Regions from separate parts of the Yersinia fenwicki genome, predicted to be linked through region 2. Evidence: predicted binding sites of a transcription regulator. Region 2 holds the regulator's gene; the other holds the start of a gene.

Region 1 (12,449 bases), 2.2 Mb from region 2:
AACCTCGCACAGTTTTAGCGCCGGGCACCGACAACATGGTGGTCGTCAGCGGATAAGTAACCTGATCCTCCACCACTTGTGGGGCTTTGCCAGGGTAACTGACGCGAATGATCACTTGCGTGTCCGACAAATCTGGTAACGCATCCAGTGGGGTTTGTTGCAGTGACCAAATCCCCCAGGCGGCCATCATTACTGCGCCCAACAGCACCAATAGCCGGTTGCGCAACGACCAGCGAATAATGGCGGCAATCATAAGTGACTCCCATGAGTATCCATGTTGTTATTGGCGTTATTGGTTTTTACCGGTTGGATCTGACGGATCTGCGCGCCTTGCTCAGTCAACGTAAAGGTGAAATTGACTTCACTACCAACATGGATATCCGCTGATAGTTTGCCCGGTGGTAGCAGGAAATCCATCGTCATCGCGCTCCATTTCAAGGCGGCTATCGGGCCATGAGAAAGCGTGATTGTTGAGCCATTAATCGCATTGACCTCCCCTTGTACCGAGTAAATATCGACCGGCGCCGATACGGTGTTATCAACGGCTGGCACTACGGTTTCTGGAGTGTCAGCCATTTGTGGCAAGGCACTTTGCAAGCTGGCTTCTGAATCAATCAGGAACTGTCCGGAGGTCACCACCAACTGACCATGACTCAGCCCCGATTTGATTTCGACCCAACCGTCCTGAGTTTGCCCGGCACTGACTTCAACCGGCTTAAAGTGACCATTTCCTTCTGCCAGTAATACGGTGTTGCGATTGCCCGTCATCAGTAAGGCTTCCTGTGGAATGACCAGCACCGGTTCAAGCGTATCCGTTTGTGTCGATTGCACATTCAGGTACATACCTGGTTTGAGCTTTTGTTGTGGATTTTCCAAGGTGATACGCGCTTTAAGAGTACGGGTTGTGAGATCCATATTGGGCAATAATTCACTGATTTTGCCGTGAAAGGACTCACCCGGCCAGCTGGCCGTAGTCGCAGTAACTTCACTGCCGATCCGGACTAAACTGGCTTGAGATTGCGGATAATCCATCACGATCCATACTGGATCGAGGCTGGCTAACTCAAACAGGGATTGCGTTGCTGTGACTTGCGAACCGGCACGGATATCCAGTTTATTGACATAGCCATTGGCAGGGGAGCGCAGTGTCACCCGAGTTTGTGGCTGGCCACTTTTTTCGACACTGCGAATCACCTCTTCCGGCATAAATTGCAGTTGTAGACGCTGGCGAGCCGCCGCAGTCAATGCGCCGTCCCTCAATTTACGGATAGCCAGATATTCTTGCTGAGCAGCACTCCAATCGGGAATCCATAACTGCGCCAAGGGTTGATTTTTTGTCACTGGCTGCTGATTAGCGCGTACATATAATTGCTCGATAATGCCGTTAGCGCGGGCAGCGATGACTTGTACACTGCGCTCATCTGTTGCCACGGTACCGTAGCCAGTAAGGCGATAGTTGAGTGTGCGCATTTCTGCTGACGCGGTGCGCAGCCCCAAGTTTTGCTGTTGACGGGCGCTGATCGTGACGCCGCCATCTTCCGCGGTTTCACCGGCATAGCGCGGTACCAGTTCCATATCCATAAACGGTGATTTTCCCGGTTTATCAAAGCGTTGGCCGGGGGACATCGGATCGTACCAATACAGCACTGTGCGGCTGTTTTCTGCTACGACTTCAGGGCTTGCAGCAACGGTTGATGTGGTATGTGATGCCGGTTTTCCGAGCAGATAACCCGCGATGCCAATGATGGCGGCGACGGCCACTAAAGTCAGGCTAAAATACTTTTTCATCGCACGCTCTCCTGCGGGGTCAGATAACGGATAGCAGCCCAGGTACGAGCTAATTCTCTGGCGGCATTGCTGGTGTTGAGCTGGCTATCGAGCAGGGCGCGCCGGGCTTCCAGTACACTGCTCAAATCGCTTTTATTGGCTTGATACTGTGCCATCATCAAATCAACACGTTGTTTTTGCAGCGGTAAAACATCATTAATCTGTCGCTGCCATAATTGCTGTGTAGCCTGATATTGCGCCAGCAGCGTGTCGAGCTGCGCCCGATGGTCGCGGGTCAATAGGGTAAGCTGGTCATTGGCTTCCAAGGTTCGCGAGACATCCGCGGCATAGTCTTTATCCTGACGTTGCGAGCGAAATAGCGGCAGATCGATGGTTACCATCACTCCTGCCATATCCTCATATTCTTCTGCACGTTTGGCGTAATAAACTTCAATACCGACATCCGGTATCGCCGCAATGGCTGATTGCGCCGAACGTGCTTTAGCAACCTCCGCTTCGCGGCTGGCGAGCAAGATTTCCGGATGTTGATTGATGGTGTCTCGCAATACGGTGATATCCGCTGGCAGGCGGGAGAACTTGGGCAATGGGCCATCGACGTGCTGAACATCAATACCGGTTAACTGGGTCAGTTGGGTTTGCGCCAAAGTCACGTCGCGTTGTGCGGTGGTTAATCTATCTTGCATCGCCGCCAGGGTCAGACGTGCATCCAGCACACTGCTGGGTAACGCACCACCGCTGGCAACTCCAGCCCGTTGTAGTGCTACCTGTTTTTCGCTCTCCTGCACTAAAACCTTGGCATCACTCGCGGCTTGCTCGGTGAGCGCCAGATCCAGCCAGGCTTGCGCGGTTTCCTTTTGTAATCGGGTACGGATGGTTTCGCTGCCCGCTGCAGTTTTACGCGCTTCGGCACTGAGGGTATCGGCTTTTCTTTGCCGTTTATCACTGCTGACATAATCCTGCATGATGCCGATCCGCTGCATGGTCATGCCCTCGCGGGTAAAACGGCGGGCATTGTTGCCCCCAACAGGCAGGTTTTCTATACCAAATTTCAATTTGGGATCAGGCAGTTGGGTGGCAGAACTGGCCATATTTTCCAGCGCATTAACCTGATGCTGATTGGCAGATAACTCAGCAGAGTAGCGCTCTGCGGAAACCAGCGCCTGATCCAGAGTGATGTCCGCCGCGTGGCTCAGGGCGGGTAAACTGAATGTCGCAGCCATCAACAGGCGGGCTATTCCTAAGCGCAACGCAGCCGCAGGCCGCACCGGCATTGGGTGATTCAATAAGGGGTTCATGATGGCTCCCGCCTTACGGTTGCTGTGCTGAAATGGCGGTGAGCTGATAGCCCTGTTCAGTCTGGCGGAAGCTAAATGTGACCTGGGTGCCTACTGGGATTGAGGTTGCAGCAAGGTTATTCGGCAGGTCAAAGGACATAGTCATTGGTGGCCAGTTTAGGGCTGGAATGGCACTGTGGGCGATGGATACGCTGCTGGCATTCCAGGCTTTTATTTGCCCACGAGAGTGATAGTCATTGGTATGGGTCGTGGTGGTATCAGCCATCATTGCCCCGTGGTTATGGGACATCGGCATACTTTCTGTTATTGATAGGGTGGCGGCCAACAGCGGGGCAGAGAAAAGAACAACAGCGCAAACTAAAGTGGTAGATACGGCGTTAAATAAAGTACTCATAGGAATAGCTCCAAAACATAAAATAAGCACAGCACGCAAGGCGCGTGAATAATGTGGTTAAATCTGTCTGGATCTATTCTCTAAATCGGCAGAGCGCGATTTCGGTGGGTGGCCCGACAATGGGCGGCATATGCCAGTCAAGGCGGTGAATGCGTGGGGCTTGCTGTATATCCGCCAACACTAATTCAGTGTGGGTCGGCAAAGCTGCCAGTACCAGCATCCCGCTGTCAGATTGAACTGAGTCAGGAATACAATGCTTTTCACACAGAGAGTTTTGCGCCTGACCATGAGACATTTCCATCGCCGACAACATGTGTTGCATCGGGTCTGATTGTAAATGCCCTTGATGCTGGCTAAAGACCGGCGAGTCGGCAGGGGCTATATCACACTGATGGCCGGCTATCGCCAGTTGGGTATTCAGAAAAAACCAGCAGGTAATCAGCAGCATGCCGCACAGGCGCTTTTTACAGGCGCGCGTTCGGTGCATAAGCTGTGATATTCCTTTAAATGCTGGCATGTTTACCCTGAATATGGCGCAATTAAATGATGCTATTGGCGAGTATAGAATTATCCCACTGTTTTTAGAATGGATTGTCCGGTTACGCTAAATGAAATGAAAGGTTGCCTAAAGGTTATACTGTTGAATTTATTATATTTATTTTTAATAAAACCGCTAAGATGGCATAGGTTGGAGCAAAAATTTACTTTTCTTTAAGCAATTCTTATTCGTTAGGATAAAAACGCATTAGGGTAAAAACCGCGCCAGCATATATAACCGGCGCGGCTGAAAGTGAAAATCTACCAGGAATAACTGACGGTGGCGGTAGCAACACGGCCGCTGCCATAGAAACAGGCCGCCATTTGTGCACAACTGGCTACATATTCTTTGTTAAATACGTTATTAACGTTGACCTGCAAACTGGTGCCTTTCATTGATGGTAAAGCTTGCCCCAGTTCATAACGCATCATCCAGTCATATAACGTAACCGCCGGGACTTTAAAGCTGTTTTTCGCATCACCCCAACTGGTGCCGATGTAGCGCACGCCAACACCGGTGGATAAACCATCTATCACACCTTTATCAAAGCTGTACATACCCCACAGTGAGGCCGAATGACTGGGTGTGCGAGCGGGCATTTTGCCTAATTCAGCGGCGGTCTTGGTTTCACGTACTTTCCCTTTGGTGTAGGTATAGGCGGCAATAAGGTTGATATTATCGTTAATCTCACTGTTTAACTGCGTTTCGATCCCCTGAGACTGAACTTCGCCAATGGGTACGTTATAGGCCAGTGACTGATCGTATTGGCTAATGTTTTTCTGACGTAAATCATACAGTGCGGTGGTCAGCAAAGTGCTGCTGCCCGGCGGCTGGTATTTAACGCCGAGTTCGACCTGACGTGCCGTGACCGGGTCTAATGCACCGGTACCAGGTGCACCTTTGGCGGTACTTGGCTCAAATGAGGTGCTGTAGCTAACATAGGGTGAGATACCAGAATCAAAGGCATACAACACACCGCCACGGCCGGTAAATGCATGATCGTCTTGTTGATCTTGCATGACGGTTTTACGGTTCATGGTTTTTAACTGTGACCAGTCATAGCGCCCGGACAACAGGAAGTTCCACTTATCCAGTTCGATTTGATCTTGTAAATACACCCCCACCTGATCCAGTTTGGTCAAATCACTACTATTCAGTGACAGGTCACTGTCTTTGATATTCAGGCCATAAACCGGTGATACCCAATCCAGATTATATTTTGTCTGTACCGTGCCCATGTAGAATCGGCTATCAATGCGGGTGCGTTTGTAATCCAACCCGGTGAGCACCGTATGGTTGAGTTGACCGGTCCAGAAATCAGCTTGCAATTGGTTATCGACTGCAAACTCAGCGGTGGTCTGGCGTTCAATTTGTGGGCGGCGTGTCATGGTGCGGCTATCGGCCAGTAAATCCATAAAGACCAGATACTTATAGTCTTGCTTGTTATAGCTGTAACGCAGATTCTGACGGAATTTAAAGGTGTCATTGATGTAATGCTCAAGGGCATAACCGACTGAGGTTTGCTCGCGTTCAGATTGATCAAATGACGGATCACTGACGTTAAAATCGTAAGGTATTTTGCCGTAAGCGGTACCAAATACCGTGCCGGTCGCCGGTAAGAAGTTACGTGAACCGGCTTTGGGTTCTTTCTGATAGCTGGTTAATAAGGTAAAGGTGGTGTCTTCATTCGGAATAAAGGTTATTGCCGGGGCGATAGCAAAACGTTCCTGCTTGTAGGTATTCACCGCATCATCCTGCGTTCTGCCAATCCCATTCAGGCGATAGAGAACTTTCCCTTCATCATCTAAGATACCGCCGAAATCAAAAGCAGCTTCCGCTAGGCTATTATTACCCGCTCCTATCTGCACTTTGTGAATACTTTCAGCCGTTGGGCGCTTGCTGACCATGTTGATCAGACCACCCGGATTGACCTGGCCATACAGCACTGATGCCGGGCCACGAACCACTTCCACCCGCGCCAATAACCACGGATCAATCTGACCACCACGCCGTGCGCCACCCAGTGAGTTGTAGCTCAAGCCATCGAGAAAACGCGGTGCATAGCCGAAACCACGAATGATCACTTCGTCATTCATATTAGAGCCACCGCGATATTCCGGTACCACACCAGCGGTATAACGCAATGCTTGAGCAACAGAAGTTGCGCCTTGATCCTGTATTTGCTGGCGGGTAATAACCGAAATAGATTGCGGAGTGCGCATCAGCGGAGTATCAGTTTTTGTGCCGGTTGAACTGTTTTTGGCGGCAAAACCCGTATCTTGTTGTCCGCTATCCGTTTTGGCAACTACCACTAATTTATCTTCTTTTGCTGCTACCGTTTCTTGCGCGGTAGCTGCCGCTAAAGTCTGTAGAGAGGGTATGAATATCAGTGCGGAGGTCAATAATAAGGTTTTTGAGGTGTAGCTTGCCTGGAATGGCAATTTCCTTGGCATTTTCTTGCCGGAAATATCAAACATGATTTATCCCTACCTGGAAATACAATAATAAAAGTGCTGGATCCACCCAGATTTATTTATTATCCGGTATGGATATAAAAAAGATTTCTGCCCATTCAATCAGTTGCGGCTGTATCCTTATACATATTCGGGAATAAGGTGACGCTCAAGAAAGAACGCATACTATGTTATTGCAAATAATAATACTTCTCAATATTATTTGTATTCATATGGAAATAACAAATACATTGGATTTATAACAACGTCAAACGAAGGGGAAGCGCGCCGTTGGGGTCGTAGTGGCGTAAGCCACCGGAGTGCCCCGAGGTGGGGTAAACCCTTTACTCACTGAGTTATCAATAGCTTTATCATTAACCTCAAATGTATTTAACCTGACCACTTGCGGGCATACCTTTGTGCGATGAGTGGTGAATAGACTTGGCAATGAAATCAAGAGGATTGAGTGTGAGCACGACGAATGAACATCCTGATAGCCAGCGCTTACTAGCAGACACTTTAGCCGGTAGTGAATCATGGTGGCAGCAGATTGCACAGTGGGGAACGCCGCTGGTGGAGCCGATATCTGAGGATAAAGTCAGACTGACGTTTCTTTGGCGGGAGCCGGTAGCAGAGGCAGATGAACCGACTTATAGTCGTGTCTACATTGATGTTAACGGCGTGACAGACCATCACAGTACTCATCCTGAAACCCTACAACGCCTGGGCCAAACAGATGTGTGGTATTGGCAGGCTGAAGTGGAATCTGATTTTCGTGGCAGCTACAGTTTTATGCCGGTTACTGCGGAACATTGCCTGAATGTACCTGAGGGAACGCCACAAGAACGCCGGCAGGCACAGCGCAATTGGTGGATCTCCTTGATGGATTTGGCACAAAACGATCCGTTCAATCACACCGCCCCCCATTCCAGCTATCGCGGAAGGCTACTTTCTGCGGTGCATTTAACTGATGCCCTACCTCAGACCGCCTGGCAGCCAATTGATGCAGGCCAGCAACTCCCAACGGATACGCAACGGCTGCAATTGATTACCTGGCATAGCGAATTGCTAGGTAACAGCCGCAATGTGTGGATTTACCACACACACGGCACAGCAGATAACGCCGAGCGGCCATTGGCTATCTTGCTTGATGGGCAGTATTGGGCGACCAGGCAACCGATATTCGGTGTGCTGGATAATGAAACTGATGCCGGACGTTTGCCCGCCAGTGTGTATGTGCTGATCGACATTATTGACCAGCCCCATCGCTCAGTAGAGTTGCCTTGCAATCAGGATTTTTGGCTGGCGCTACAAACAGAGTTATTGCCGCAAGTTGCTGCGCGACAACCCTTTACTGACCAAGCCTCGCGCACCGTGGTGGCAGGGCAAAGTTTTGGTGGATTGGCCTCGCTATATGCCGGATTACATTGGCCGCAGCGTTTTGGTTGTGTGCTGAGTCAGTCCGGTTCCTTCTGGTGGCCGGATGTTGATAACTTCAAAGCTCTGACTGCCGGAACTGCCGAGCGTCAGGGCTGGCTGACAGAACAGGTTTACCAAGGTTTGGGTAATGATCATCCATTGAATATTTTTATGGAGGCGGGTCGCCGTGAAGATGTGATTTATCAGGTTAATGAGGCCATGAGCGAGGCGCTGCGTCAGGCGGGGCATCGATTACATTATCGGATTTATGCTGGCGGGCATGACTCGCTCTGCTGGCGCGGTGGGTTGATTGATGGATTACACCGCTTGCTTGCCTACTAAAATCGGAGCCTAAGTCACACCTTAAACCGCCCCTTTGGAATAACCAGAGGGGTGTGCGACACTGGATCATCAATGATCAAACAGGGCATACCAAAGACATGCTCCACCAGATCTGCGGTGATCACTTCACGCGGCTTTCCTTGGGTGACAATCTTTCCATCGCGCATGGCGATAATATGCGTGGCATAGCGGCAGGCATGATTCAGATCATGCAACACAGCAACCAGGGTATGGTTATGCTGTTGATTCAGGTTACTAAATAATTCAAGTAAATCAATCTGATGGGCGATATCCAGATAGGTGGTTGGCTCATCCAATAACAATAATGGTGTTTGCTGGGCCAGCACCATCGCTATCCAAACCCGCTGGCGTTGCCCGCCTGATAAAGCATCCACTGACCTGTCTGCCAGTTCACTGACGCCAGTGGCCTGCATGGCATCGCTGACTGCCTGCTTATCAGCCAGTGTCCATTGCTGCAATAATTTCTGGTGAGGGTAGCGGCCACGCGCCACTAGGTCCAGCACACTGATCCCGTCCGGTGCCTGCGAGCTTTGTGGTAATAAGCCCAAATGGCGCGCAACATGTCGGGTATCAAGGCTGGCAATGTTCTTACCATCCAAAATCACCTGACCTGCCTGCGGTTTCAGTAAGCGACTCAAGGCGCGCAGCAGTGTCGATTTACCACAGGCGTTGGGGCCGACGATAACCGTAAACTCACCATCAGGAATGGCGACACTCAGGTTTTCGCTGATTATCTTGCCGTCATAACCCAAGGTCAGCGCTTCAGCCCGTAAGCGAGGGATAGGTGAAGTGGTGGAACTAGCATTACTCATGATCGTCCAGACTCGCGGATTAAAAGCCAAATAAGATACAGACCACCGATGCTGATAGTCACAACACCGACTGGCAATTGATTAGGTGAAAACAGATGTTGGGCGCACAAATCAGCGGCAATTAATAACAGGGCTCCCATTAACGCAGACGCGGTCAATGTCACTGATGATGTGCCTGACAGGCGTTTGGCGATTTGCGGTGCGGCCAGTGCAATAAAGGAAATCGGCCCTGCCGCCGCCGTGACTGCTGCCATTAAAATGACGCCAATAGCCATCAGGCCCAACCGCGTTTTTTCGACTGGAACACCTAAAGCGCCCGCAGCATCATCACCCATTTCCAGCAACGGCATACGGCGGCTCAGTAACATAGCCACCACGGCGGCGATGGCAATAAACATCACTGATGGCAGGCCCTTTGCCCACGTCAAACCATTGAGAGAACCGGCTCCCCAGGCGGCGGCAGTGATAGCCGCTTCTAATGAAGCGGTGATAGTCAGCCAGGTATTAAATGCCGTTAACATCGCGCCCATGGCGATACCGATAATAATCAGCCGAAAGCCCTGAATCCCCTGACGGTAGGCCAACAGATATACCGCGATAGCAGACAGTAATCCGCCTCCCAGTGCACTACTGGCAATCTCAAAATAGTTGCCATTGAACAGAGTAATCGCCACCAACGCGCCAGTATAAGCGCCTGCATTAAAGCCGATAATATCGGGGCTACCCAATGGGTTACGTACCAGAGACTGAAATATGGCACCACTGACCCCCAGTGCGGCCCCGAAAATCAACGCCATCATTGCCCGCGGTAAACGCCATTGATTGACGATAATATTCGCCGCACCGCTGGCATGGCCGAATAAGGCTTCAAATACTTGCCCCGGAGTAAGCGGTAATGTCCCGACCATTAAAGCCAGCATGGCCGCCAGCAAGCAGGCCAATAGCAGCAACCCACCGACCATCAAGCTACGGGGCTGGATGCGCAGATTGATGGGGCCATTAGAACGGCCAAATAACCACGGCGGAGTGGCGTGTTTCATAGCGCGGTCATCCTTTTATTACGGCGAACCAGCCAGATCAATAAAGGAGCGCCAATGAACGCCGTCACGATGGAAACTCGTAATTCACCGGGAACCAGAAAGCGCCCCACAATATCTGAAACTAATAGCAAAATGGGGGTCATTACCAGGGTGAAAGGGAGGATCCAGCATTGATCCGGGCCGACAATCCAGCGGGCAATATGTGGCACCATCAGGCCGACAAAGGCGATCGGACCAACAGCGGCGGTAGCAGCACCACACAGCAAGGTCACTGTCACCACGGCCCAAAACTGGGTTTGGGCAATGCGTGCACCAATTGCGGCGGCTAAATCTTCCCCCATGTGCATGGCATTGAGAGGGCGTGCCAATAGCAAGGCAATTACACTGCCGAGAAGAATAGCGGGCGCGACTGCCGCCACGACCGACATATCACGGATATCCAGTGAGCCTGCTTGCCAGAAGCGAACCCGGTCGTAGACCTGTGGATGTGTCAATGAGATACCGGTCGAGATCCCGAGTAATACTGCCCCGATAGCCACCCCAGAGAGTGTTAGGCGCAAAGGGTTGACTCGCCCGCCGCCCTGAGTTCCTACCCAATACACGATTAGGGTCGTGATCATCGCGCCGATAAAGGCCGAAAGCATATAGCCGTGAATGGCATGAACGCCAAAAAGAGTAATACCTATCACCACGGCAAAACTGGCCCCAGCATTGACCCCCAAAATTCCCGGATCAGCTAGTGGGTTACGGGTCAGTGCTTGAATGACGGCACCCGATAACCCTAAGGCGGCACCGGCGAGCACACCAATCAAGGTGCGGGGTAGGCGGGACTCCAGAATTAAAATACTATCAGCATTGCTGTGTTCGCCCAGTAAACTTTGCCAGACCACTGAAAAGGGGATGGCTTTGGCACCGAGCATCAAGCTGGCGGCCATCACTAGCATCAATATAACAATGCTGAGTAATAGTAAAAGTCCACGGTGAGGTCGAGTGCATTTACCGAGTGCAGGGGCAGGTTTGAGCCGCTTTGATGAAAATTGGTTTGGGGGAACAGTCGCTGGCATTGTCACTCTTTTTAACAAATGCTGATTATTTATAAATGGTTATCGTTTTAATTATCATTATTATTTTCTAATATATGTTAACACGACTTATTATGAGAATGCATGGGTAAAACCCCATGCTAAGTAAGATTAATATTCTCTCTATCGCCCTGCTTTAAGATGATTAAGACTTAGCTTTAAACATTTCCTCAAGCCGTGTTAACAATTTACTCGCACTGTAGTAATCCAATCGGAAGGTATCATAGCCTGCGGCATACACTCGATTGTGTTCAATTGCGGGGATATGAGCTAAAAACTTATTACTTTTCAATGCATCAATTGCCGGTTGATCGCCGGAAAACAGTAAAATAGTCTCGCCATTCAGGCCCTCGGCCAGCTTCTCTCCACCCAGTTGAATAATGTCTTTGCGGTGACCCATACTGGTATTGCCTTTCACTGCATCAGGAACCTGAGCCAGTGTGAAGCCCAATTCCTGCAACAATTTTCCCTGCGCTGAATTTTCAGTCCACAAATTGGCGGTACTGTCGGCCGCTTGATAGACAAAGGCTGAGGTGGGTTGTGGTGGCAGCGTAATGTTCTGCTTTACCTCATTGAGTCGATCAGTGAATGTTGCAATGACTCGCTGCGCATCAGCCTCATGCCCTGTCGCCTGCCCAAGCAAAATCGCCAGCTGCTGCCAACTCTTGTCATCATAATTAATCACCAATATGGGGGCGATAACCGACAACTGCTCATACAACTTCAACGCTGAATCTCCGCCAGTGGCAGAAATAATAATCAAATCTGGATTCATTCCCGCGACAGCTTCCGCATTTGGCTCTGTCTGGTATATCGGCACCAGTTTTTTAGCTTTGGCAACCTCTGACCATTGAGTAAAGAAACCTTGGTTATCAGCTACTGTGGTACCAGGTACGGTCGCCCCACTGGCAATGACTGGAGCATTGATTGCCAGCAAAGTTCCGGTGATAGTGATGCTGGTGGAAACAATCCGCATGGGCTGCTGGGTCAGTGTCACCGGCCCTTTCGCCGTTTCTACGGTACGAGTCCATGCCGATGGTTTTTCGTCTGCCGGTGAAGTGTGTTTTTCTTGTGCAGGTTTGCAAGCGGATAAGCTGAACATCAGACTCAGGCAAGCCAGCCCAGCCAACCATGAGCGCCATCCTTGGGATTGAATAGCATGTGGGTAATGGAACATATCGCTGTTTGCTCATACTGTTTGAAAATAAGTCGTAATTTAGCATGCAAAAAATGAATAGTAGTAATTATTATTATCATTTGTGCGC
Region 2 (12,449 bases):
TATTAATCACTGTTGTAATTTCAGCTATTTTGCGTGAACTGGCTGAAATCTCATCCATGGTATGAACCACATCAACTACCAGCGCACCACCTTTTTTGGCAGTAATAGAAGCATTAGCTGCCAGTTGGCTGGCATGATGCGCATTATCCGCGTTATGTTTCACCGTTGCCGTCAACTGCTCCATACTGGCGGCGGTCTCTTCCAATGCGGCTGCCTGCTCCTCAGTTCGCGATGATAAATCGGTATTACCGGCTGAAATTTCTGCCGCCCCGTGATAAATCCCATCAGTGCTGCTGCGGATAGCTTTTACCGTATTGGCCAAACTGGCTTGTACATCACGTAGCAGCGGAAATAATTTCCCAACACAATTACGACCAAAATCGTTAATAGGTTGGCCCAGTTGACCAGAGGCAATCACGCGAAAATGTGCGCGAATGTCATCCAATGGACGAACCAGGTTAGCCAACAGGTAGCGATCGGTTGCCAGTAAGATCACTAATCCGGCCAGCAAAGCAGAGATCAATATCATACTGCTCACTTTTGTCAGGTGAGTAAATTGTTCTTTAGCCACCCCGATGGCCTTGGATGCAGCTTGATTAAAATTCTCCGCAACAGAGCCATATTGTCGGCTCAGCGCCGGCACTGTCTTTTTGGCTAAATCCTGATAAGCCGCACTGTTATTCGCCATTGCCGCCTCATACAGCGGAGTGACACCTTGATCAATCAATCCGCTCCACCCATCAATCACACCATTTACCAATTTGGGATCAATCTGTGCATGGTCGATGGCTGTAAACTGCGCCAACTTCTGTTTCAGATTTTCAAGTGCTGCATTGGATGATTTAAGTTCCTTATCTGCATCTGCAATGTTGCCGCTCTGACGGTAATCGACTCAGCGAGCAAGACGTGTCACCATCCGAAAATATTGATCCGTCCCCTGATTAACTAAATTCATGTTTTCAACTAACACACTATTAGCATTAGAGGATTGAGTTAGTTGATTCAACGATAGCAACGTATAACCAGATACGCCGCCCCATAGCAGGCAAAATGCCCCAAGTACCCAAAGCAGCGCGGCTCTGATAGTAATATTTCTTAAAAACTGCATGTTTGTTCTCCTTCACTGCAAATTGCAACCATTCGGTTACATCGCTGTTATCGGCAATGAGGTTATAAGGTTGAGCCACTTACAAAAATTTAATATCGCATAATCTTGATATCGGCCCGACGAGATTTTCTGGCATTATATGGCCCTATACATGTGTTATATTATTGGGTCAAACGCTCAGTAGTTTGCATAACAATTTGAATTTAAAAGGTATTAAGTTATATGGCAACTGTAGGCATTTTCTTTGGCAGCGATACTGGCAATACCGAAAACATTGCCAAGATGATCCAAAAGCAACTCGGTAAAGATGTTGCTGAGGTTCACGACATTGCCAAAAGCACTAAAGAAGATTTAGAAGGCTTTGATATTCTGCTCATCGGTATCCCAACCTGGTATTACGGTGAAGCTCAATGTGATTGGGATGATTTCTTCCCGACACTAGAAGAAATTGATTTCAACGGCAAATTGGTTGCTATATTTGGCTGTGGCGATCAGGAAGACTATGCAGAATATTTCTGTGATGCGATGGGAACAGTGCGCGATATCATCGAACCACGCGGTGCTGCTATCGTCGGTCACTGGCCAACATCTGGCTACCACTTTGAAGCATCCAAAGGCTTGGCGGATGACGATCACTTTATTGGTTTAGCTATTGATGAAGATCGTCAGCCAGAATTGACAAATGAGCGCGTTGAAGCTTGGGTTAAACAGATCAGCGAAGAACTGAATCTGGCCGATATTACCGGTTAATTTGTCATGTCGGAAACGCGAGGATGAAATTTAATATTGCCGCGCGTTTCCGCTGCTTCTATCCCTCTGGTTATACTCTGTTAAGCCACCCACAAATCCGCACTTTCATCCGTGCAAAATGAAAATAAACTGCTACAAATTTGTAACCTTATATTTTGCAGTCATATACTTAAATTATGCGACAATCCCATTCATCAATACATTGCATGATTAATCGGGCAAAGTGTGCAATTATATCTTTGTTAACAACCACGGTTTTCATTTGGGGCTAGCAGTTCTATAATGAGACGCAATTGAGAATATTGCGCCACGGATGTCATAGGCTGAACAGCCTTAATTTGAATCGATAGTAACAGGACTGAATCCGCATGACTGACAACAACAAAGCCTTAAAAAACGCAGGCCTTAAAGTAACACTGCCACGGCTTAAAATTCTGGAAGTGTTGCAAGATCCGGTGTGCCATCACGTCAGCGCGGAAGATCTTTATAAAAAGCTGATCGACATCGGTGAAGAAATTGGTTTGGCAACGGTTTACCGTGTACTGAATCAGTTTGATGATGCCGGTATTGTTACCCGCCATAATTTCGAAGGTGGTAAATCAGTCTTTGAGCTGACGCAGCAACATCATCACGATCACCTGATTTGCCTGGATTGCGGCAAAGTGATCGAATTTAGTAATGAATCCATTGAATCGCTTCAACGTGAAATTGCTAAACAGCATGGTATCAAGCTAACCAATCACAGTCTGTATCTGTACGGCCACTGTGAAAGCGGCGATTGCCGTGAGAATGAATCTGCGCACGATAAAAGATAATGTAGTTTTATCGCGTTGATTTATAAATATTTTAAGCGTTATTGAATTAAATAATCTGCAAGATGGCCGCCTTTCCCGCTCAGTCATCCGAGTACAACTCGGTCGGGAGTCAGGTGGTCATTCTTATTTATACCCTATTGCTACCTACATAAATTTAAAGCAAAAAAAACCCCGGACTTACCGGGGGAAAAACCATCAACTCAACTTCACTTAATAGTGTTTACCTAAACCTCAGCAAACAGGGGTTAACATCAGACACAGCACTTTGACAGCAATAGTCAAACCTTAACCGGCTCCGCACGACTACTGCGTTTACCATCCGGGCTAATGGAACGAATCAATACGTCGCCACTGACTTTAGGTTGTGCTTTGGCATCATATTTCTGCCATTGCTTACCGCCATCGGTGGAATACTCAATTATCAGCCCCGGCAAGGAGATGTTAGCTTCCAACGCCCCTGCGACAATGCGTGCTCCCGGAATCGGTAAGCGGTAAGCCACACCCGCTTTATCCAGTTTTGCTAATTCACGTTGGCCCATGATGTTGGCAAAACGCTGCCAATCGGTACTCAACGCCTTGGTGTCAACCATGTGCGTTTCGCCACCTTTGTACTCACGGCCAGCTTTATAATCCTGCTCCCAAGACGCACGATGCCAGGCACGTTCAGCCAGTGGTAATACACGAGGGAAAATCATGTATTCCATTTGTTCATCAGTTCGTACTGTTTCGTTCCACGATTGACCGGAAATACCGTGCACACCAGGCCAAGGTTTATCACTTTTAGCACTGAAATGATTACCGTCACGGTCGACCGATGTTTCCGCATTTTGTGGCATGTTATCCGGCGCGAAACTAAAGACTTTAGCTTCGTCGCTAAAGCGAGTTGCCCAGTAATAACCGCGCTCATTGGGGTTAACTTCATATGGCATGTCGAAGTAGACATAATCCGGATTCGATGCGACCACTTCATACCCTTTATTGGCCCAATCATTGATTGAATCGGCCCCGCCCCAATAGAGGGTATCCCAGAAATTAACGCCCACCCGTTTAGTGGCAAAGTCTTTCGACGATTTGGCATCTTTAAGACCGTCTTGCCAGGCTTGCATTTTTTCAATGCCATGAGCATTCACCAACTTGCTGACTTCAATAGCAAAGTGGCTGGAAAGGTGCTCAACATCCTGAATTTTTCCTTGCTTGACCATATCCTGACAAACTTGTGATTTGGCCCACGGCTTATCTTCAATACTCTTATCAATAATGCCTTTTCCTGGCTCAATCGTGCCATTTTTGTCCTGGAAGCCCGCGCCCAGTCGGATATTTTTCGCCTCATCACCGCCAAAATGCCAAGTGTTGAGAGGCATACCCGCTTCTTTGTGCATCTCAGCCATTTCGCCAATCACTTTGTCGACAAAGCGTTTAGACGAATCCAGACACGGGTTGAGATAACTTTTGCGTTCATAGAACTGAACAGAAGTCGTGTTGGAATCATCTGTCGGGTCAACCAGGCGGAATTCGTTGGCCTCTTTTTCCTTACCCTGCTTCATCAAATTGTTGTAACGAGCTTCCATTGAGACGACTGCTGCTCGCGCATGGGCGGGCATATCAATCTCAGGGATGACCTCAATTTGGCGGGCTTTAGCGTATTTCAAAATGTCGATGTAATCATCACGGGTAAAGTGACCGGAGCCCAAATTATTGCTATCTGGGCCAGAGCCCAATTGCGGCAGTAAGCAGGTGTTTTCCGTTAAATCGTGGCAACGCTTGCTGCCCACATCGGTCAGTTCTGGTAGGCCTGGTATCTCAATACGCCAGCCTTCATCATCGCTCAGATGGAAGTGGAATTTATTCAGTTTGTAAGCGGCCATCTGATCGAGCAAACGCAATACTGCATCTTTAGTTTTGAAGTTACGCCCGACATCCAGGAAAACACCACGGTATTCAAAGCGTGGCGCATCTTTGGCATCCAATGTCGCAATCTTCTTGCTACCATCAGTCGGGACTAAAGAAAGGATAGATTGCAGGCCGTAAAATACACCTGTAGGGTCAAAACCAATGACTTGTGCGCCCTTTTCACCGATTTTCAGCTCATATGCCCCTGAAACGGCTAAGTCACCTTTAAAAGCAGACGGCTGAATTAAGGTTTTAATCGGGAACCCCGTTGAACCCAACTTCAAGCCAAGTAATTCAAAACGCTGCATCACCGCGTCAGCAGCGGGCTTTGATAAAGTACTCAGATCAAGCGCCACACCTTGACTCAAGTCGGCATCTTGTTGGTGAACCTTCACTTCCATTGGTGTCGGGATAATTTGCCCACGCAGGTTAGTCGCCGCTAATGTTTTCACCGCCTCATTTTTAACGAAGCGAGATTCCGGCGTCATTAATACGTTATTGTCGTCTTTAGTGCGTTTCCACTGATCGCCCGTAAACTGAGTCAGATATTCATTAATATCTTCAGTATCAGTACTTTTCAGAACTTTTGGTTTTGCATCACCCGAAGTGGCATACCAGCGCGGCATAAAGTCAGTGGCAAATAACTGCCAGTATTCGCCGGTGATCGGAATTTCAACCGACTGATTGGCAGGGAAACCAGTAAATTTGGGAGTAGGTTCAATTTTATGTAGATCACCCGTCAGGTGAGTAATTTTAAATTGATCATTATCTACGGTCAGAATTTGACGAATACTATGGAAGTAAATAGCCCAATCCTGGCCTTTGATCTCATCCCCGGTGTTGGTCAGAGTAATCAATACTTTATTACATGATGCCCAGTCAGCCCCCAACTTGGCACAATCTACGCCATTCTCAGCCGCGCGGTTATCCAACACTTTATAGTTAACTTTCAAAGCGCTAAGTTGATCAACAATCTGTTGATTGGTAGCATCTGCATGGGCAGCGCCCATCAAGCCAAAGGTCGCGGTGATTGCCGCTAACGCATTTAATCTGAATTTGTTCATCACTAACCTCATCCATAATGAATAACCGCTGCCAAAGTCGCTACTGAAGTATTGCCGCTGACAGAATTATTGTTAGATCAATTGTTGTTAAATCAATTGTTGTTGCGAATTTCTTGCCAAAGTTTGCCGCACTGCGCGTCATAGGCTTGGCCATTACCCGTGTGGGCCGCATCAATACAGCGCTGGTAATCCAGTACTCGTACTGTTTCTTTGTCGGTAAAGGCTTGATGCGCTTTCTCTTGTTTCAAAACGTTCAGTACCGCCTTGCAAGGAATCAGCCTTTCTGGTTGACCTTCGCTGGCATTGATACAAGCGCTGTATGCTTGCTTAAGTTTGCTGTCTTCCGGCTGGACGGAAGTTTGTGGGGCACAGGCACTTAATCCCATTACTGCGGCGATGATAAAAAGGACTTTTTTCATGGTGGCACTCCATTATGTCCCCAGCACAGCGGCCGGGGATGGCAATCAAAAGGGGAAAATCAGAAGATCGTAAATGGTGCAATCACGATGAATTTAACGTCTTTTTCATCCTGGAATACGTTGCCGAAACCGCCGCCATAGCTTGGGATATTGGTGTGGTTGTCGTACATGGTGTAATGCAGTTTGAATAATGTGCCTTTCGCACGGCCTTCTTGCAGGGTGTAAAGAATGTCAAAGTTCCATGCAGATTCTTTCAAACGGGTATTTTGATCATAAATTGGATTGGTACTCGGTTTGGCATCCCACCCATAAGCATAGGAAGTCCCAACTGACCAACCGGCTAAATTCCAGTTTTTCAGGTCATACATCACGCCACCAAACAATGCTTTTTCACCGTTGGCGTTAAAGTCAGAACGCGAATCCCACCACACGTCTAAGCGACCATTGGAGGTGGCGTAGCCCGGAGTCATACGTTGCAGGAAGTAGCCTTGGTTGCCGTCAGCTTTGGCCCAAGTCCCTTCCAGACGCAAATCGAATGGCCCGGTGGTGTAACCCAAGGTCAATGCTTGTAACCAGGCAAGACCGTCATAGACGTCATTAACATCTTTAAAACCGCCATCAACTTTGTCTTTTGCACCATAGAACTGGTAAGACGTCCGCAGATCATTACCCGCTACCGGGAAAGCATAAGAGGCTTTCGCAAAGTATTGGTCCATGTAATCTTTGGCTTGACCGAATGCTGCTTCCAGTACTAGCTTGTTTTTAAAGTCATATTTTGCGCCAATTGAGTGCAGATAACTGATACCAGTTTTGCCATCAGCTTGACGGAAGTTGTACATGTTCTGATACCACGGCGCTTTATATTCATCAGTCCACATGTATGACATGGACAGTGCCCCCGCCGTATCAAAATCAAATTTCACACCACCTTCAGCACCGCGGTAGGTGCCCGGCATAAAACTCCAGTGTGGCGCTAGCAGGGTCTGCCCAGTCGGTTGGATATAGCCACCACGCGCCCAGAAATCACCTAATTTGAATTTGGCTGCGGCTTTGTAAATACTCACACCACTCTTATCGCCGGTCCATTTTTCGTCCCAACGGGTTTTGGCATCACTGAAACCAATTTCGTTTGGTGCAGCTGGACCACTGTTGGTCATTTCAACTGCGCCGAAAGCGGCTAAGTCGATACCGAACATATCTGCGGCATAACCGGAAGAGAAGTCCAGGTTGGCGTTAAATGTGGAGTGATGCAGGTTAGCAACATACTTGCCATACTCTGCGCTACCTGGCGTTAAATCCTTACGGTCACGCTGACGCTGCCAATAGTAAATACCACCCGTCAGTGATGAATCATCAACAAAGCCTTCTGCCTTGGCATCTGGGGCTACCATAAACCCCGTTCCTAACAATGCACCCGCGACTGCGAGCGCTAATGTTTTACGTTTAGCACCGTGCGTAACCATATGAAAAAATTCCTCTTTGACATCACATTTAAAGTGCCGCCCCTATGTCCACCACAGCTCACAGGTTTAGCCTCAAAAAACCCTAGTGGGTAAAGTTTTGCTGGGAAGAAACCTCCACCAGCAGTTGTTCATAAAAAAACCAACTTCGCGGTCGAAATTCGCACTGGCGAAGATTGCTGCTGGAATACAGACTATTTTTCGCGACGCGAATTATCAATCAAAAATAAAGCTAATTATTCAAAGTATGACAATGAGCACATAACTGTGAAAAAATATTACAGATCTCACAAAAGCTTAAAAAACAATGCATAACATGACATCCCTAAAGAGAAATAGTCTCATATTGACATCTTGAATGGTTTCAGCTGAAGCAATAAAGCAGAGGATTTATCCTGAATAAATAGCGCTATTTCTTTAGTTAATTCGTAAAGCGAATATTTAAGAAAGACTTACAGGCAGCCGTTCAATGCAGAGAAAATAATGCAATCAGTTGAGATTGACCAAAGAATAGGATGGGAAGGAGAGGAAATTGCAAGGATAGGGCTGTGTTTAGTAAAACTAACAATAACTGTTCGACAGAGATAAAAAAGGCGTGGACTAAGCCACGCCAATTAAGGTAAATCCAGGGACTAGATCAGTTAGTCACCTTAGCAGCCCAAGTATCACGCAGACCGACGGTGCGATTAAACACTAATGCATCTGGGCGTGAATAGTGGCTATCAGCACAAAAATAACCTTCACGTTCAAACTGATAAGTTTTTTCTGAAACTGCATCAGCCAGGCTTGGCTCAACAAAACCCTGACGGATAATCAAAGACTCTGGGTTGATGGTAGACAAGAAGTCTTCCGCCGCCGCTGGGTTTGGTACACTAAACAAACGGTCATATAAACGGATTTCAGCAGGTAATGCATGCTTAACAGAAACCCAATGGATAACCCCTTTTACTTTACGGCCGTCGGCAGGGTCTTTATTTAAAGTTTCGGCGTCATAGCTGCAATAAAGTGTCGTCACATTGCCTTCGGCATCTTTCTCAACACGCTCGGCTTTGATGACATAAGCATTACGCAGGCGCACTTCTTTACCCAGCACCAGACGCTTGTATTGCTTATTGGCTTCTTCACGGAAATCAGCGCGATCGATATAAATCTCACTGTCGAAAGGTACCTGACGGGTGCCCATGTCCGGATTATTAGGATGATTTGGCATGGTCAGCCACTCTTCCCCTGCCGCACGATTCTCGATAACCACTTTGATTGGATCCAGAACAGCCATAGCTCGTGGTGCATTTTCGTTCAGATCATCCCGGATACAGGATTCCAGTGCCATCATCTCAACGTTATTATCCTGCTTGGTAACACCGATACGGCGGCAGAATTCACGAATTGATGCTGCGGTGTAACCACGGCGACGCAAACCAGAAATGGTTGGCATACGCGGGTCATCCCAGCCCTCGACGACCTTCTCGGTCACCAATAGATTCAGCTTACGCTTAGACATAATGGAATATTCGAGATTCAGACGAGAGAACTCATACTGACGTGGATGGCATTCAATAGAAATATTATCTAGCACCCAATCATACAAGCGACGGTTATCCTGGAACTCCAAAGTACAAAGTGAATGCGTAATCCCTTCAATCGCATCAGAAATGCAATGAGTGAAATCATACATCGGGTAGATGCACCACTTGTTACCAGACTGGTGATGCTCGGCAAACTTAATGCGATATAACACCGGATCACGCATCACAATAAACGGCGACGCCATGTCAATTTTTGCGCGCAAGCATGCGGTACCTTCCGCAAAGCCACCTGCACGCATTTTTTCAAACAGCGCCAGATTCTCTTCCACACTGCGGTCGCGATACGGGCTATTTTTACCCGGCGCAGTCAGGGTGCCGCGATATTCACGCATCTGCTCAGGCGTTAATTCATCAACATACGCCAGGCCCTTGTTAATCAGCTCTACAGCGTACTGGTACAATTGGTCAAAATAGTCTGAGGAGTAACGTACATCACCGCTCCAGGTGAAACCTAGCCACTCTACGTCGTGCTTAATTGACTCGACGAACTCCACGTCCTCTTTCACTGGGTTGGTGTCGTCGAAACGCAGATTGCATTGCCCTTGGTAGTCTTGTGCAATACCAAAGTTCAGGCAGATAGACTTCGCATGGCCAATATGCAAGTAGCCATTTGGCTCCGGCGGGAAGCGGGTATGAACCGACGTGTGTTTGCCGCTGGCTAAATCTTCGTCAATAATCTGACGGATAAAATTACTCGGGCGGGCTTCTGCCTCACTCATTGTTCTATTCCTCAATGCAAACGCAACAAATATAACCGCATATAATCCAACAAGCCCGGCCCGGAAACAACCGTTTGTTACCGGAAATAAAACAAAAAAACGGGAAGAGATGGCTCTCTTCCCGCTACTTTGATTAAAACTCAGACCAGTGACTCAGTACATTAGCACTTTTTCACTGCGAATCTTAAACTCATTATTTACTCTGAATCTCAAACAGCTGGCTTTGGCCGGCAACCACAGATCCACTCGCCAACACCGAAATACCGGCATAGTCATCAATATTACTAACGACAACTGGGCTAATCATCGAGCGCGCATTAGCGTTAAGGTAGGCCAAGTCCAGCTCAAGCACCGGTTGACCAGCAACTACAGTGGCACCTTCTTCAACCAGACGTGCAAAGCCCTGGCCGTTCAGTTTCACCGTATCAATCCCGATATGTACCACAATCTCAGCGCCGGTTTCAGTTTCCAGACAGAAAGCATGGTCAGTGTTGAAGATTTTTACGATGGTGCCGTTTGCCGGAGCAACCACAGTTTTATCCGTTGGACGGATGGCAATACCCTCACCGACAGCTTTACTGGCAAAGGCTTCATCAGGAACCTCTTCCAAAGCAACTACATCACCGGTAATCGGAGAAACCAATACCAAAGAGGCGGCTTTCGAGGTGTTAATGACAGCCTGAGGCTTAGCCGCAACAGGAGCAGTGGAGCTACTGGCCGCAGGAACCGGGCCACCGGCCAACACGTTACGCATTGCCGAAGCAATCAGTTCCGCACGAGTACCGACAATCACTTGCACACTTTGTTTGTTCAGACGAATAACACCAGAAGCGCCTAAGCGTTTGGCAATACCGTCACTCACCAATGCAGAATCTTTAACATTCAAACGTAGGCGGGTGATACATGCATCAATCCCTGTCAGGTTATCTGAGCCGCCGATGGCTCCAATGTAACGACGCGCCAGACCATTAATTTCGCTTTCGTTAACTTCTGGAGTTTTATCAACATTGGCGTCATAACCATCTTCTTCACTACCTTCAACCGCCAGTTCACGCCCAGGGGTCAGCAAGTTGAATTTCTTAATGGTGAAACGGAATACCAGGTAGTAAATCGCAAAGAACACCAGACCTTGTGGGATCAACATGTACCAATGGGTCGCCAGCGGGTTGCGGGAAGATAACACCATATCCACCAGACCGGCGCTGAAACCAAAGCCTGCAATCCAATGCATGCTGGCTGCAATGAACACAGAAACCCCAGTCAGCACGGCATGGATAAAGTACAGCACAGGGGCAACGAACATGAAGGAGAATTCAAGTGGTTCAGTGATACCGGTGAAGAAGGCAGCAAATGCCCCCGCCAACATGATACCGGCCACTTTTGCTCTGTTTTCCGGACGCGCACAGTGATAAATCGCCAGCGCAGCACCAGGTAAACCAAACATCATAATTGGGAAGAAACCAGCCTGATAACGACCAGTGATACCGACTACAGCTTTACCGCTATCGATGGACTGTTGGCCACCCAGGAAGTTAGGAATATCGTTAATACCGGCAACGTCAAACCAGAACACAGAGTTCAAGGCGTGATGTAGGCCGACGGGGATCAGTAAGCGGTTGAAGAAGGCATAAATACCGGCACCCACAGAACCCATATCTTTGATGTATTCGCCGAAAGTCACCAATGCATTATAAATCAGTGGCCAAACGTACATCAGAATGAAGGCAACCACGATCATCAGGAAAGACGTCAGAATTGGAACCAGACGGCGACCACTGAAGAAGGAAAGTGCTTTTGGCAATTCAACGCCACTGAAGCGGTTGTACAACTCAGCTGAGATGATACCCACCAGGATACCCACGAACTGGTTATTGATTTTGCCGAAGGCAGCTGGAACCTGATCAACGGGAATCTTTTGAATCATCGAAACCGCGGCTGGCGAACACAGCGTCGTCAACACCAGGAAGCCGACAAAGCCGGTCAGTGCAGCAGCACCGTCTTTATCTTTTGACATACCATAAGCCACACCAATGGCGAACAGCACTGACATATTATCGATGATGGCGGCACCGGACTTGATAAACAATGCCGCTAGCGCATTATCACCCCCCCAGCTGACCGGGTCTATCCAGTAACCCACACCCATCAATATCGCGGCTGCAGGCAGTGTGGCCACTGGGACCATCAAAGCCCGACCCACTTTTTGCAAGTAACTAAGAATATTCACCTTTCCCCCTATTCGTCCGCTATCGGACCCTTTAAGTAGTTTATTTATTTGATTCACTACCTTTTAGAAAAACGCATGGCACATCTTTATTTATTCACAGCACGATTTATTCACAGCACGCTATTTATTCACGATACAAATGGCTCATTTCGGAGTGTAAAAAAATTATTTCGTAACGCAAATTAAAACCCCCTATTTTGTGATAAACGTCACCAAAAACCAGTCAAAAAGCACCAATAGACTAGCCATGACACAAAACTTATTTTATCATTCGAAAAATGAACAAAGCATTGTACCAACGCATGAGTCAAAATCTGAGTTACGCTTAGCTGAATGATTCAATCCGCGTAGAGTATAGCCACTATTAGCAATCAAAGAGGTGCAAGATGAGACTTATCCCACTGAAAAACA

What was found. Region 2 encodes Fur, which represses iron uptake genes when iron is present. Its sites were predicted from a motif close to ATAATAATGAGAACNACTATCAA; they were not measured.
Positions count from the first base shown of each region.
Region 1: the regulator Fur is predicted to act here: its motif matches at 6,669-6,691, upstream of ACF3VQ_RS02920 (TonB-dependent siderophore receptor).

Region 1 is NZ_CP170755.1:637,206-649,654, forward strand. It holds gene ACF3VQ_RS02895 (efflux RND transporter permease subunit) at 1-253, opposite strand, end outside; gene ACF3VQ_RS02900 (efflux RND transporter periplasmic adaptor subunit) at 250-1,788, opposite strand; gene ACF3VQ_RS02905 (TolC family protein) at 1,785-3,083, opposite strand; gene ACF3VQ_RS02910 (copper-binding protein) at 3,097-3,477, opposite strand; gene ACF3VQ_RS02915 (hypothetical protein) at 3,551-3,964, opposite strand; gene ACF3VQ_RS02920 (TonB-dependent siderophore receptor) at 4,276-6,492, opposite strand; gene fes (enterochelin esterase) at 6,937-8,229, shown strand; gene ACF3VQ_RS02930 (ABC transporter ATP-binding protein) at 8,244-9,062, opposite strand; gene fepG (iron-enterobactin ABC transporter permease) at 9,059-10,102, opposite strand; gene fepD (Fe(3+)-siderophore ABC transporter permease) at 10,099-11,166, opposite strand; gene fepB (Fe2+-enterobactin ABC transporter substrate-binding protein) at 11,330-12,361, opposite strand.
Region 2 is NZ_CP170755.1:3,198,940-3,211,388, forward strand. It holds partial or broken gene ACF3VQ_RS14635 (methyl-accepting chemotaxis protein) at 1-1,108, opposite strand, end outside; gene fldA (flavodoxin FldA) at 1,331-1,858, shown strand; gene fur (ferric iron uptake transcriptional regulator) at 2,227-2,673, shown strand; gene ACF3VQ_RS14650 (beta-N-acetylhexosaminidase) at 2,952-5,627, opposite strand; gene chiQ (ChiQ/YbfN family lipoprotein) at 5,720-6,046, opposite strand; gene ACF3VQ_RS14660 (OprD family outer membrane porin) at 6,106-7,509, opposite strand; gene glnS (glutamine--tRNA ligase) at 8,144-9,811, opposite strand; gene nagE (N-acetylglucosamine-specific PTS transporter subunit IIBC) at 10,005-12,038, opposite strand; gene nagB (glucosamine-6-phosphate deaminase) at 12,425-12,449, shown strand, end outside.